One region of the Stenotrophomonas sp. Marseille-Q4652 genome, then DNA from elsewhere that is predicted to be linked to it. Evidence: riboswitches for the same ligand, from Rfam matches in the RefSeq annotation. Region 1 holds a riboswitch; the other holds the start of a gene.

The links. A riboswitch is a leader RNA that binds a small molecule or an ion and turns the genes downstream of it on or off. The one in region 1 is predicted to bind cobalamin.
Region 2: it holds a riboswitch for cobalamin, as region 1 does, so the genes downstream of both, LG380_RS11790 (ribonucleoside-diphosphate reductase subunit alpha) here and btuB (TonB-dependent vitamin B12 receptor) in region 1, are expected to answer to the same signal.

Annotation. Positions count from the first base shown of each region.
Region 1 covers NZ_CAKAKE010000001.1:3,135,835-3,141,057, reverse strand. The annotation lists gene queD (6-carboxytetrahydropterin synthase QueD) at 1-6, shown strand, start outside; gene LG380_RS14890 (phasin family protein) at 153-506, shown strand; gene bioD (dethiobiotin synthase) at 600-1,289, opposite strand; gene LG380_RS14880 (GAF domain-containing protein) at 1,405-1,887, shown strand; gene LG380_RS14875 (TfoX/Sxy family protein) at 1,884-2,249, shown strand; cobalamin riboswitch at 2,296-2,525, shown strand; gene btuB (TonB-dependent vitamin B12 receptor) at 2,655-4,514, shown strand; gene gph (phosphoglycolate phosphatase) at 4,550-5,206, opposite strand.
Region 2 covers NZ_CAKAKE010000001.1:2,470,672-2,475,894, forward strand. The annotation lists gene LG380_RS11790 (ribonucleoside-diphosphate reductase subunit alpha) at 1-2,385, opposite strand; cobalamin riboswitch at 2,572-2,796, opposite strand; gene LG380_RS11795 (TfoX/Sxy family protein) at 3,079-3,402, opposite strand; gene LG380_RS11800 (NAD-dependent deacylase) at 3,790-4,611, opposite strand; gene zapE (cell division protein ZapE) at 4,646-5,223, opposite strand, start outside.

The sequences.
Region 1 (5,223 bases):
GGCTGAGCCGCCAAACGCTGTGAAAACGCGACGCGGTTCATGGTTTCAGAACATCGAATGAACTGCTCCGGGCGGATCGCGAAATATCTGTTGCATCGCACCAGAAAGGGCGTATGTTGCATTGCAACAGCGTTGTTTCCGGAGATCACCCGATGTCCGCCCAGTTCAACGAAGCCTTCAGCAGCTACACCCAGCAGTTCGCCGCTGCCGCCACCCGGGCCAACCGCCTGGCGCTGGAAACGGCCGAAAGTGCCTTTGGCGTGCAGTTGAAGACCTTCGAGAAGAACGCCACTGCCACTGCCGGATTCCTCGGCGAGGTAGTCGAAGCGGGCAATGACGGTTACAGCGAGCTGCTGCCCAAGGGCCTGCAGCTTGCCCGTGACAACCTCGAGCGCCTGGCCACGGCCAGCCAAGAGGTGCTGGGACTGGGCCTGAAGACCAGCGAGGCGCTGGGCGAATTGGTCCGCTCCCCGGCCGCGACCGGGAAAACACGCAAGGCGCGTTGACGTACCTACAACCGAATTTGCATGGGTCCCCTCCCCCCATGCAATCCAAAGGCCCGACAGATCCCTCCCTCTGCCGGGCCTTTTTTTATCCGCTCATTCGCGACCGCTGCCGGCAATGGCCAGATGCGCGGCGATGCTGGCCGGGTCGGCGCCCGGGGCGTATGGCAGCCGGCCCCAGCACGGCATCGGCAGCCGCGCCTGCAGCAGGGCGAAGTTCTCGTCGCGGCGCGCCATCTGCGGATCGACCTCGTTGGCGATCCAGCCGATGCAGCACGCGCCGGAGGCGGCAATCGCCTGCGCAGTCAGTCGCGCGTGGTTGAGGCAGCCCAGGCGCATACCGACCACCATCACCACCGGCAACTGCAGCGCGTGCACCAGGTCGGCCTGGTCCAGCGTGGCGGAGAGTGGCGCCAACCAGCCGCCAACACCTTCCACCACCACGGTGTCCGCTTCGTCGCGCAGATGCCCGAAGGCAGCCAGCAGTGGCGGCATCGAGAGCTCAACGCCGGCTTCGGCCGCGGCGATCTCCGGGGCCAGCGGCGCGGGCAGCGCGAACGGATTGAGGTCGTCGTAGGCCGGCGTCGGCTCGCTGGCCGCCTGCAGCGCCAGCGCGTCCTCGTTGCGCCAACCGGCCGGGGTGCGCTCGCAGCCACTGGCCACCGGCTTCATTCCCACCGCACGCGCGCCACGCTGGCGAAAGGCATGCAGCAGGGCACAACTGGCGAAGGTCTTGCCAATGCCAGTATCGGTACCGGTGATGTAGAGCGCGGGCAGCAGGGACATGGAGGCATGACACGGGCCGGAAGGCCGCGCAGGATCCCCTGACCCTGCCGGGACCGCAACCCATCGTCCCGCTGCCGCCCTCCCACCCAGCCGCAGCGCCGTCTAAACTCGACCGATGTTCACTGCATCCACGCTCTCCGGCAGCAAGCCGGAACAATACGCACAGCTGCTGGAGCAGGCCCGCGGCCTGCTGTACGGCGAGCACGACCGCATCGCCAACGCCGCCAACCTGTCGGCGCTGGTCTACCACTCGCTGCCCGACCTGAACTGGGTGGGCTTCTACTTCTACGACGGTAACGAGCTGGTGGTTGGTCCGTTCCAGGGCCTGCCGGCCTGCGTGCGCATCCCCCTGCACAAGGGCGTGTGCGGCGCGGCGGCAAGCACGCGGCAGACCCAGCGGGTCGAGGACGTGCACGCCTTCCCCGGCCATATCGCCTGCGACGCGGCCTCGCGTTCGGAACTGGTGGTGCCACTGGTGCGCAATGGCGAGCTGGTCGGCGTGTTCGACCTGGACAGCCCGCTGCCGGGGCGCTTCGATGCCGAGGACCAACAGGGCCTGGAAGCCATCGCCCAGGCCTGGATCGAGGCGCTGCAATGAGTACCTCGGGGCTGCGCAACATCGGCCCCAAGAGTGCGGCCTGGCTGCGCCAGGTCGGCCTGCATACCCAGCAGGACCTGATCGACACCGGCGCGGTGGTGGCCTTCGTCAAGGTCCGCCGCGCCGGCTTCAAGCCCAGCCTCAACCTGCTGTATTCGCTGGAGGCGGCCCTGCTTGGTTGCCACTGGCAGGAGCTGCCGGTGGCCAGGCGCCAGCAGCTGGTGGCCGAGTACGAGGCGATCATCGCCGTGCAGCCGCTCAAGCGTCCCGGCCCGGCCTCGGGCCCGGTGTACTCGACCGAGGTCGTTGCACCCGGCGAGGGTGACGAACCGGCGCAGGACGACACCGACCTGCTCGACTGACAGTTGCCTCCCCATTTTCCTTTGCCGCCCCACCGGCCGATGGCCTAGACTGCGCGCACTTCCAGGTGACCTGCCGCCACGGCGACGGGTTGAAACGGGAAGCCGGTGAATCCGGCAGCGGCATGACCGCTGCGGCCATTCCGGCACTGCCCCCGCAACGGTAAGCAGGACGATTCCACGCATCGGCCACTGTGCTTCGGCATGGGAAGGCGCGCGGAAGCGGTGCATCGCACCGACCTGCAAGTCCGGAGACCGGCCCGGAAGACGACTGGTTGCGATGCGGCGGGCATGGCAGCGGCAAACGCGCCGTGCCTGCACGATGCGCCTGTCGCGCTTCTTCCCTCCTGCACTGCAACCGCCCCTTGCCCAAGGCCGCGCGGGCGTGCGCGATGCCAGGAGAACCCGATGAAGCCGTTCCACCCCCTTTCCCTTGCGATGACGCTGGCCCTGCCCGGCATGGCGCTGGCCCAGCAGCCGGCCACCGAGCTGGATGAAGTCGTGGTCGCCGCCACCCGCACCGCCGTGCCCGTGCAGGACAGCGTGGTGCCGGTGCAAGTGATCGACCGCGCCGCGATCGAGCGCAGCCAGGCCACCTCGCTGATCCAGCTGCTGCAGGGTCGCGCCGGTATCGGCCTGACCAACCAGGGCGGCGCCGGCAAGCTGAGCTCGCTGTTCCTGCGCGGTACCAATTCCGCCCACACCCTGGTGCTGGTCGATGGCGTGCGCATGGGCTCGGCCAACAACGGCATGCCGACCCCGCAGGACCTGCCGCTGGAGCAGATCGAGCGGATCGAGATCGTGCGCGGCCCGCGTTCCAGCCTGTACGGCTCGGAGGCCATCGGTGGCGTGATCCAGGTGTTCACCCGCGCCGCGGCCAAGGGCCTGCAGCAGAACCTGAGCCTGGCCGCCGGCAGCAACCAGCTGCGCCAGGCCAGCGCCGGTTTCAGCCAGCGCGGTGAGCGTGGCTGGATCTCGGCACAGGGTGCCTGGCAGGCCACCGACGGCATCGACGCCTGCCGCGGCACCGCCGCCGGCTGGGGCGCCGGCTGCTATGCCGACGAGCCCGACCGCGATGGCTACCGCAATACCTCGCTCAACCTGCGCGGCGGCTACGCGCTGGCCGAGACAGTGCAGCTGGAAGCCCACCTGCTCGACGTGAGCAGCTTCAACGAATACGACGGCAGCATCTTCGGCGGCAACGAGGCCGAGAACCGGCAGCAGGTGCTGGGCGGCAAGCTGCGCTGGAATCCGCTGGATGCGCTGACCGTGACCGCGCAGGCCGGCCGTACCCGCGACGAGGCCGACAACTATTTCGCCGACGCCGGCAGCCGCGTGTTCGCCAGCCGCTTCGAGACCCGCCGCGACATCGCCTCGCTGCAGGCCGACCACCAGCTCGCCGACACGCAATTGCTGACCGCTGGCGTGGACTGGTACGAAGACCGCATTGCCAGCGACCTGGTGTTCGATCGCGCGCGCCGCGACAACCTCGGCGTCTTCGTCGAATACCAGGCCCGGTTCGGCGCGCACACCCTGCAGGCCAGCGTGCGCAATGACGACAACCAGCAGTTCGGCAACCATGCCACCGGCAGCCTCGGCTGGGGCTGGGCGCTGGGCCACGGCCTGCGCCTGACCGCCAGCGTCGGCACCGGCTTCAAGGCGCCGACCTTCAACGACCTGTACTACCCGGGCTTCAGCAATCCGGCGCTCAAGCCGGAGGAATCGCGCAGCGCCAACCTCGGTATTGCCCAGCATGGCGAGGACTGGCGCTGGGGCATCGATGCCTACGAAACCCGCATCGAGCAGCTGATCGGCTATGACGACAGCTTCAACCTGGTCAACGTCAACGAGGCGCGCATCCGCGGCGTGGAAGCCACCGGCTTCGTCACCCTGGCCGGCTGGGAGATCGAGGCGCAGGCCAGCTTCACCGATCCGCGCGACCGCACCGCCGGGTCCTTCACTCACGACAACTGGCTGATCCGCCGCGCCCGCAGCAGCGCACGGCTGGACGTGGACCGCCGCTTCGGCGCGCTGCGTGCCGGCGTCACCGTCATCGGCAACGGCCACCGATTCGACGATGCCGCCAACAGCGTGCGCCTGGCCGGTTACGGCACCGTGGACCTGCGTCTGGAGTACGCGCTCAACCCGGCGTGGACGCTGCAGGCCCGCGCCAGCAACGTGTTCGACCGCCAGTACGAAACCATCGCCTGGTACAACCAGCCCGGGCGCGAGTACCAGCTGGGCCTGCGTTACCGCCCGGCCCACTGAGCCATTGGCCGGCGCCTTCCTGGGCGCCGGCTTCCTCAGGCGGCAACGTCGCCGCCGAACAGTTCGCGCAGGTCGTCGACCAGCGCCACCGCCCCGGCCTGTTCCAGGTCCAGGTCACGCGGATAGCCGTAACGCACCAGCGCGATCGGCATGCCGGCCGCGCGCGCGGCGCCCAGGTCGGTGGCCGAATCACCGACCATCAGGCACTGCGCAGGCGCCACGTCGAAGTGCTTGCACAGGTGGAGCAGCGGTGCGGCGCTGGGCTTGCGCTCGGGTAGTGAGTCGCCCCCGATCACCACGTCGAAGCAGGTGTCGATCTGCAGGTGGTCCAGCAGCGGCGGCAGCATCGCCGACGGCTTGTTGGTGCAGATCGCCAGCGGCACGCCGCGCTCGCGCAGTGCCTGCAGCGCCGGTACCACGCCCGGATACAGCGCCGGGCTGCGCAGCAGGCACTGCCGGTAGTGGACCATGAAGCCGGGCAGCACCTCGTCCACCGCCAGCGCGCTGCCGGCATCGGCCAGCGCCGTGCGCACCAGGCTGCCGACGCCATCGCCGATCCAGCTGCGTACGCGCGCCTCGTCGACCCGCGGCAGGCCATGGTCGGCCAGGGTGCGATTGACCGCTTCGGCGATGTCCGCCGCGCTGTCCACCAGGGTGCCATCGAGGTCGAAGATCACGGCGGCTGCGTCCAACACATTCTCCAGGCACG
Region 2 (5,223 bases), 670 kb from region 1:
TTACTGGCAGGCCTCGCAGGCTTCGGGGTTTTCCAGCGAACAGGCCACCGCCTGCGCTGGCGTATAGGCCGACACCGTGGTCTTGGCGATCTTCGTGGCCGGGCGCGAGCGCAGGTAGTAGGTGGTCTTGATGCCGCGCTTCCACGCGTACATGTACATCGAGGACAGCGCGCCGATGTTCGGGCTCTCCATGAACAGGTTGAGCGAGGCCGACTGGTCGATGAAGGCGCCGCGCCCGGCGGCCATGTCGATCAGCGAGCGCATCGGCAGTTCCCAGGCGGTGCGGTAGACCTGGCGCAGCGCTTCCGGAATCTGGCCGATGCCCTGGATCGAGCCGTCGGCCAGCTTGATCGCATCGCGCATTTCCGCGGTCCACAGGCCCAGGCGCTTGAGCTCCTCGACCAGGTAACGGTTGACCTGCAGGAAGTCGCCGGACAGGGTCTCGCGCTTGAACAGGTTGGACACCTGCGGCTCGACGCATTCGTAGCAGCCGGCGATGGAGGCGATGGTCGCGGTCGGGGCGATGGCCACCAGCAGCGAATTGCGCAGGCCCTGGGCCTTGATCCGCTCGCGCAGTGCATCCCAGCGCGCGGTGTCGTCCGGTACCACGTTCCAGGCGTCGAACTGCAGCTCGCCGGTGGCGGCACGGGTGTCGGCGAAGGCCGGGTGCGGGCCGCGCTCGGCGGCCAGCTCGCACGAGGTTTCCAGCGCGTGGAAATAGATTTCCTCGGCGATCCTGGCCGACAGCGCACGCGCCTCGGTCGAATCAAAGGCCAGCCGCTGGCGGAAGAACACGTCCTGCAGGCCCATGCAGCCCAGCCCGACCGGCCGCCAGCGCAGGTTGCCGCGGCGCGCGGTTTCGATCGGATAGAAGTTCAGGTCGATCACCCGGTCGAGCTGGCGCACGGCCAGGCGCACGGTCTCGGCCAGCCTGTCGAAATCGAACTTGCCGTCGGCGTCCAGGTGGTTGCCGAGGTTGATCGAGCCCAGGTTGCACACCGCGGTTTCATCGGCCGAGGTGATCTCCAGTATCTCGGTGCACAGGTTGGACAGGTGGATGACGTTGCCCGCGCGCAGGGTCTGGTTGGAGGCGCGGTTGCACTTGTCCTTGAAGGTCATCCAGCCGTTGCCGGTCTCGGCCAGGGTGCGCATCATCCGTGCGTACAGCTTGCGCGCCGGGATGGTGCGCGCTGCCTTGCCCTGCGCCTCGGCCTGCAGGTAGGCCGCCGCGAACGCGTCGCCATACAGGTCGGTCAGTTCCGGCACCACGCGCGGATCGAACAGCGACCATTCCTGGTCGGCCTCCACGCGTTGCATGAACAGGTCCGGCACCCAGTTGGCCAGGTTGAGGTTATGGGTGCGGCGCGACTCGTCGCCGGTGTTGTCGCGCAGCTCGAGGAAGTCCTCGATGTCGGCATGCCAGGTTTCCAGGTAGACGCAGGCCGCGCCCTTGCGCTTGCCGCCCTGGTTGACCGCGGCCACCGAGGAATCCAGCGTCTTCAGCCACGGCACGATGCCGTTGGAATGGCCGTTGGTGGAGCGGATCAGCGAGCCGCGCGAGCGCACCCGGGTATAGCTCACGCCGATGCCGCCGCTGAACTTGGACAGCTGGGCGATGTCGCCGTAGCGGGCATAGATCGATTCCAGCGAGTCCTGCGGCGAATCGAGCAGGAAGCACGAGGACAGCTGCTCGTGGGTGGTGCCGGCATTGAACAGCGTCGGCGAGCTGGGCAGGTAGTCGAGGTTGCCCATGCGCCGGTACAGCGCCAGCGCCTCCGGCACGTCCTCGCTCAGCGCGCAGGCGATGCGCAGGAAGAACTGCTGCGGGGTCTCGATCACCTTGCGGCTGTGCGGGTGGCGCAGCAGGTAGCGGTCATACAGCGTGCGCAGGCCGAAGTAGTCGAAGCCCAGGTCCAGCGCCGGGTCGATGGCGTCGTTGAGCTTGCGCGCATTGGTCTGCACGAAATCCAGCAGGCGCTCGTTGATCAGCCCGACCTCATGGCCGCGGGTAACCGATTGCGAAAAGGCATGGATCTCCTGGCCGGAAACTTCCTTGGCGATGAAGCGTGCCAGCAAACGCGCGGCCAGGCGGCCGTACTCCGGCTCCTCGCCAATCAGCAGCGCGGCGGTGCGGATCGACAGTTCGTCCAGTTCGGCCGTGGTGGCACCGTCGTACAGGCCGGAGATGGTGCGGGTGGCCACGCGCATCGGATCGACCGCATGCAGACCCTCGCAGCAGCGCTGCACCGCGCGCACGATCTTGTTGAGGTCGACCAGCTCGACGGCGCCGTTGCGCTTGGTCACGCTCATGGTCGTGGCCGTTGGCGGCTGGGTGAGTGCAAAGCCGGTCTCGGCCGGTTCGATGACGGCGGTTGCGTCGGTCATGGCGGTGTCCCTCATGGCGTGTAATGCACGCAGGCCCTGCCCTCGCAGGAATCCCGGGGCCGTGCTGGGCGATGAGTGTGGACAGGCGGCGTCGCAAGGACCGCGACTGCGCCGGCAGGCGCATCCACGATGCCTTCGTCACCAGCCGTCTTCCCCTCGAAGACACCGCAGCCGGCACCGCGCGTTGTGCTTCGCGCGGCTGTCGGCAGGTCTTCGGACTCATGGGCGCGGAAGGCAGCGCCTTCCTCCTACCCGCCGCTTCCCAAGGCCGGGGTGGCCTCAGTGCTGTGTGGCGGGGTCGTTCCCAATTACCGCTGCGGGGCAGTGCCGGACTGGCCAAGAGGCGTCACCGGCTTCCCTTTCAATCCCGCGGGCAGCAAACCCGCCGGAACCGACGACCACAAGATAGTGGGCAGCTCCCTCATGGTCAACACAAAATACGGTGATGGTCCGCGAATGCTTTGTGGCACAGGGATGGCAGGCGTGAGCGCCTCGACGCCACCCGGGAGACCGCCCCAACCGCTGCGCATGCTGTGCAGGATCCCCTGCCGGCCAATGCCACGCAGCAACTGTCGGTCGACCGGTCCGTGTGGCAACCGACCACGGCCTGCGCATCGATGCGTGCGGCAGTTGCCTCTGTCCGACCGGGCGTTCGACCAGTAGCGCAGTGATCGCGCCAGGGCGGATCTTCCGTCACGCCTTGGGCTTGGGCCTGGGAGCCGGCATCGCCGCGGCGGTCTGCTGCAACAACGCCTTCAACGCATCGCCGTCGTCGAGCAGTTCATCGGCCACCGGGTAGGGCTTGGCCCCCGGATAGGGCGGGCACTTCGGCAGCTCTGCCGTCAGCGCCGCGGTGACATCACTGGCCTTGACGAACAGGCTGTTGTCACAGGCGAACGCGATCACCTTGCCATCCAGGTACACGCCGTACTCGCCAAACATCTTCCGGAAGGTCAGGGCCCCGCCCAGTCCGGCCTGCTCTGCCAGGTACTCGAGGAAATCGGAACTGGTTGCCATCACCGCACTCGCCTGCCTGGTGCCGACAGACAATCTGCCATCCCGCCGCCAGCGCGGCCAGACCCATGGCCCCGGCATACAGCCGCCTGGGCGGTTGATACACACGCCGCTGCATCTGGCCCGCATCCCCCGGGGCGCGCGGACAAGCGCAACTTCCTGCCGGAGCCAACCCGGCCAGCCAACAGCGATGCTGATGGCACGCGGATGGACGACCCTGCCATGCGACCATCGCCCTCGTGCAACCAGGTGCAGGGGCTGGACCAGCTGCCAGCCTTGCTGACGTCCCACCAGGATGACCAGCCACTGCAGGTGCGGGTCAGTGGCGATGGTGTGGCGGGTGAGCGCGAAGCAAGCGTCGGCAACAGCATCCCGGTGCGCCACCCCAGGTCAGGGATCCGGTACGGATCCTTCCAGGCAGGCGAGCAGCGCCGGCAAGGCGGTTGCCGCGGTGGCCCGCCACGCCCAGTCCACCGAAGGAGCCAGCGCGGTCGGGGCGGGATTGATCTCGACCACGCGTGCACCATGGCGCCGTGCCAGCGCTGGCAGGCCGGCGGCGGGATGCACCAGGCCGGAAGTGCCGACCACCAGCATCAGCTCGCAGTCGCTGGCTGCCTGCACCGCCGCATGCCACGCATCCGCGGGCAGCGCCTCGCCAAACCAGACCACGCCCGGCCGCACCTGGCCACCGCAGTGGCCGCACACCGGTGGTGCGAGGCGCAGCGGTGTGCTGTCCGGGGCGCACGGCGCCAATGGCGCGTCATGCGGGTGTCCGCAGTCGAAGCAGCGCAGCGCGAACAGGTTGCCGTGGACATGCGCAGCCACCGTGCTGCTGGCGCGCTCGTGCAGGTCATCCACGTTCTGCGTCACCAGCGCCACACTGCCGTGCCGCGCCGCCAGGGCGGCCAGCGCGCAATGACCGGCATTGGGCTGTGCGCGCTGGACACCGGCCATGCGCCAGCGGTACCAGCCCCACACCAGTTCGCTGTCCGCGCGCCAGGCCTCGGCGGTGGCCAGTTGCTGCGGATCGAAGCGCGACCACAGGCTGTCATCGGTGCCGCGGAAGGTCGGGATGCCACTTTCGGCCGACATCCCGGCGCCGGTCACCACGCAGACGTGGCGCGCCTGCGCCAGCCATTGCGCGACCTGTGCGGCCGTATCGGCCTGCGCACTGGAAACTGTGGTTCCGTGGTGGGGTTCACGCTGGGACATGCGGCCTCCGTTGCGGGATGGGCTGGCCCACCGCTCAGCTGCGGTGCGGCGTACCCAGGTATTCGGCGCTCTGCATCTCGATCAGGCGGCTGGCGGTGCGCTCGAACGCGCCGGCCAGGCGGGTGCCCGAATACAGCAGCGGCGGTGCGTCCTGCGCGGTGCAGACCAGGTTGACCTGGCGGTCGTACAGCTCGTCGATCAGGTTGACGAAGCGGCGCGCCGCGTCCTCGTTGAGCCGGTCGAAATGCGGGATGCCACCGACCAGCACGGTGTTGAACTCGCGCGCGATCTCGATGTAGTCCGCCGGCCCGCGCGGGCCTTCGCACAATGCAGCGAAATCGAACCAGGCAATGCTCTTGCCGCGGCCGCGTACCGGGATCTTGCGACCCTCGATCTGGATGTTGCCGCCGTGCGCCTCCTCGCCGCCGCTGAGGTCCTTCCAGCGTCCGCACATCCACCCGTCGCTGCCATCGTCCAGCGGCGCGCGGTATACCGGCGAGCGGGTCAGCGCACGCATGCGGTAGTCCTCGGTGCCCTCGGCGTACAGCTCCACGCAGTACTTCTGCAGCAGGCCGATGGCCGGCAGGAAGCTGTCGCGCTGCAGGCCGTTGA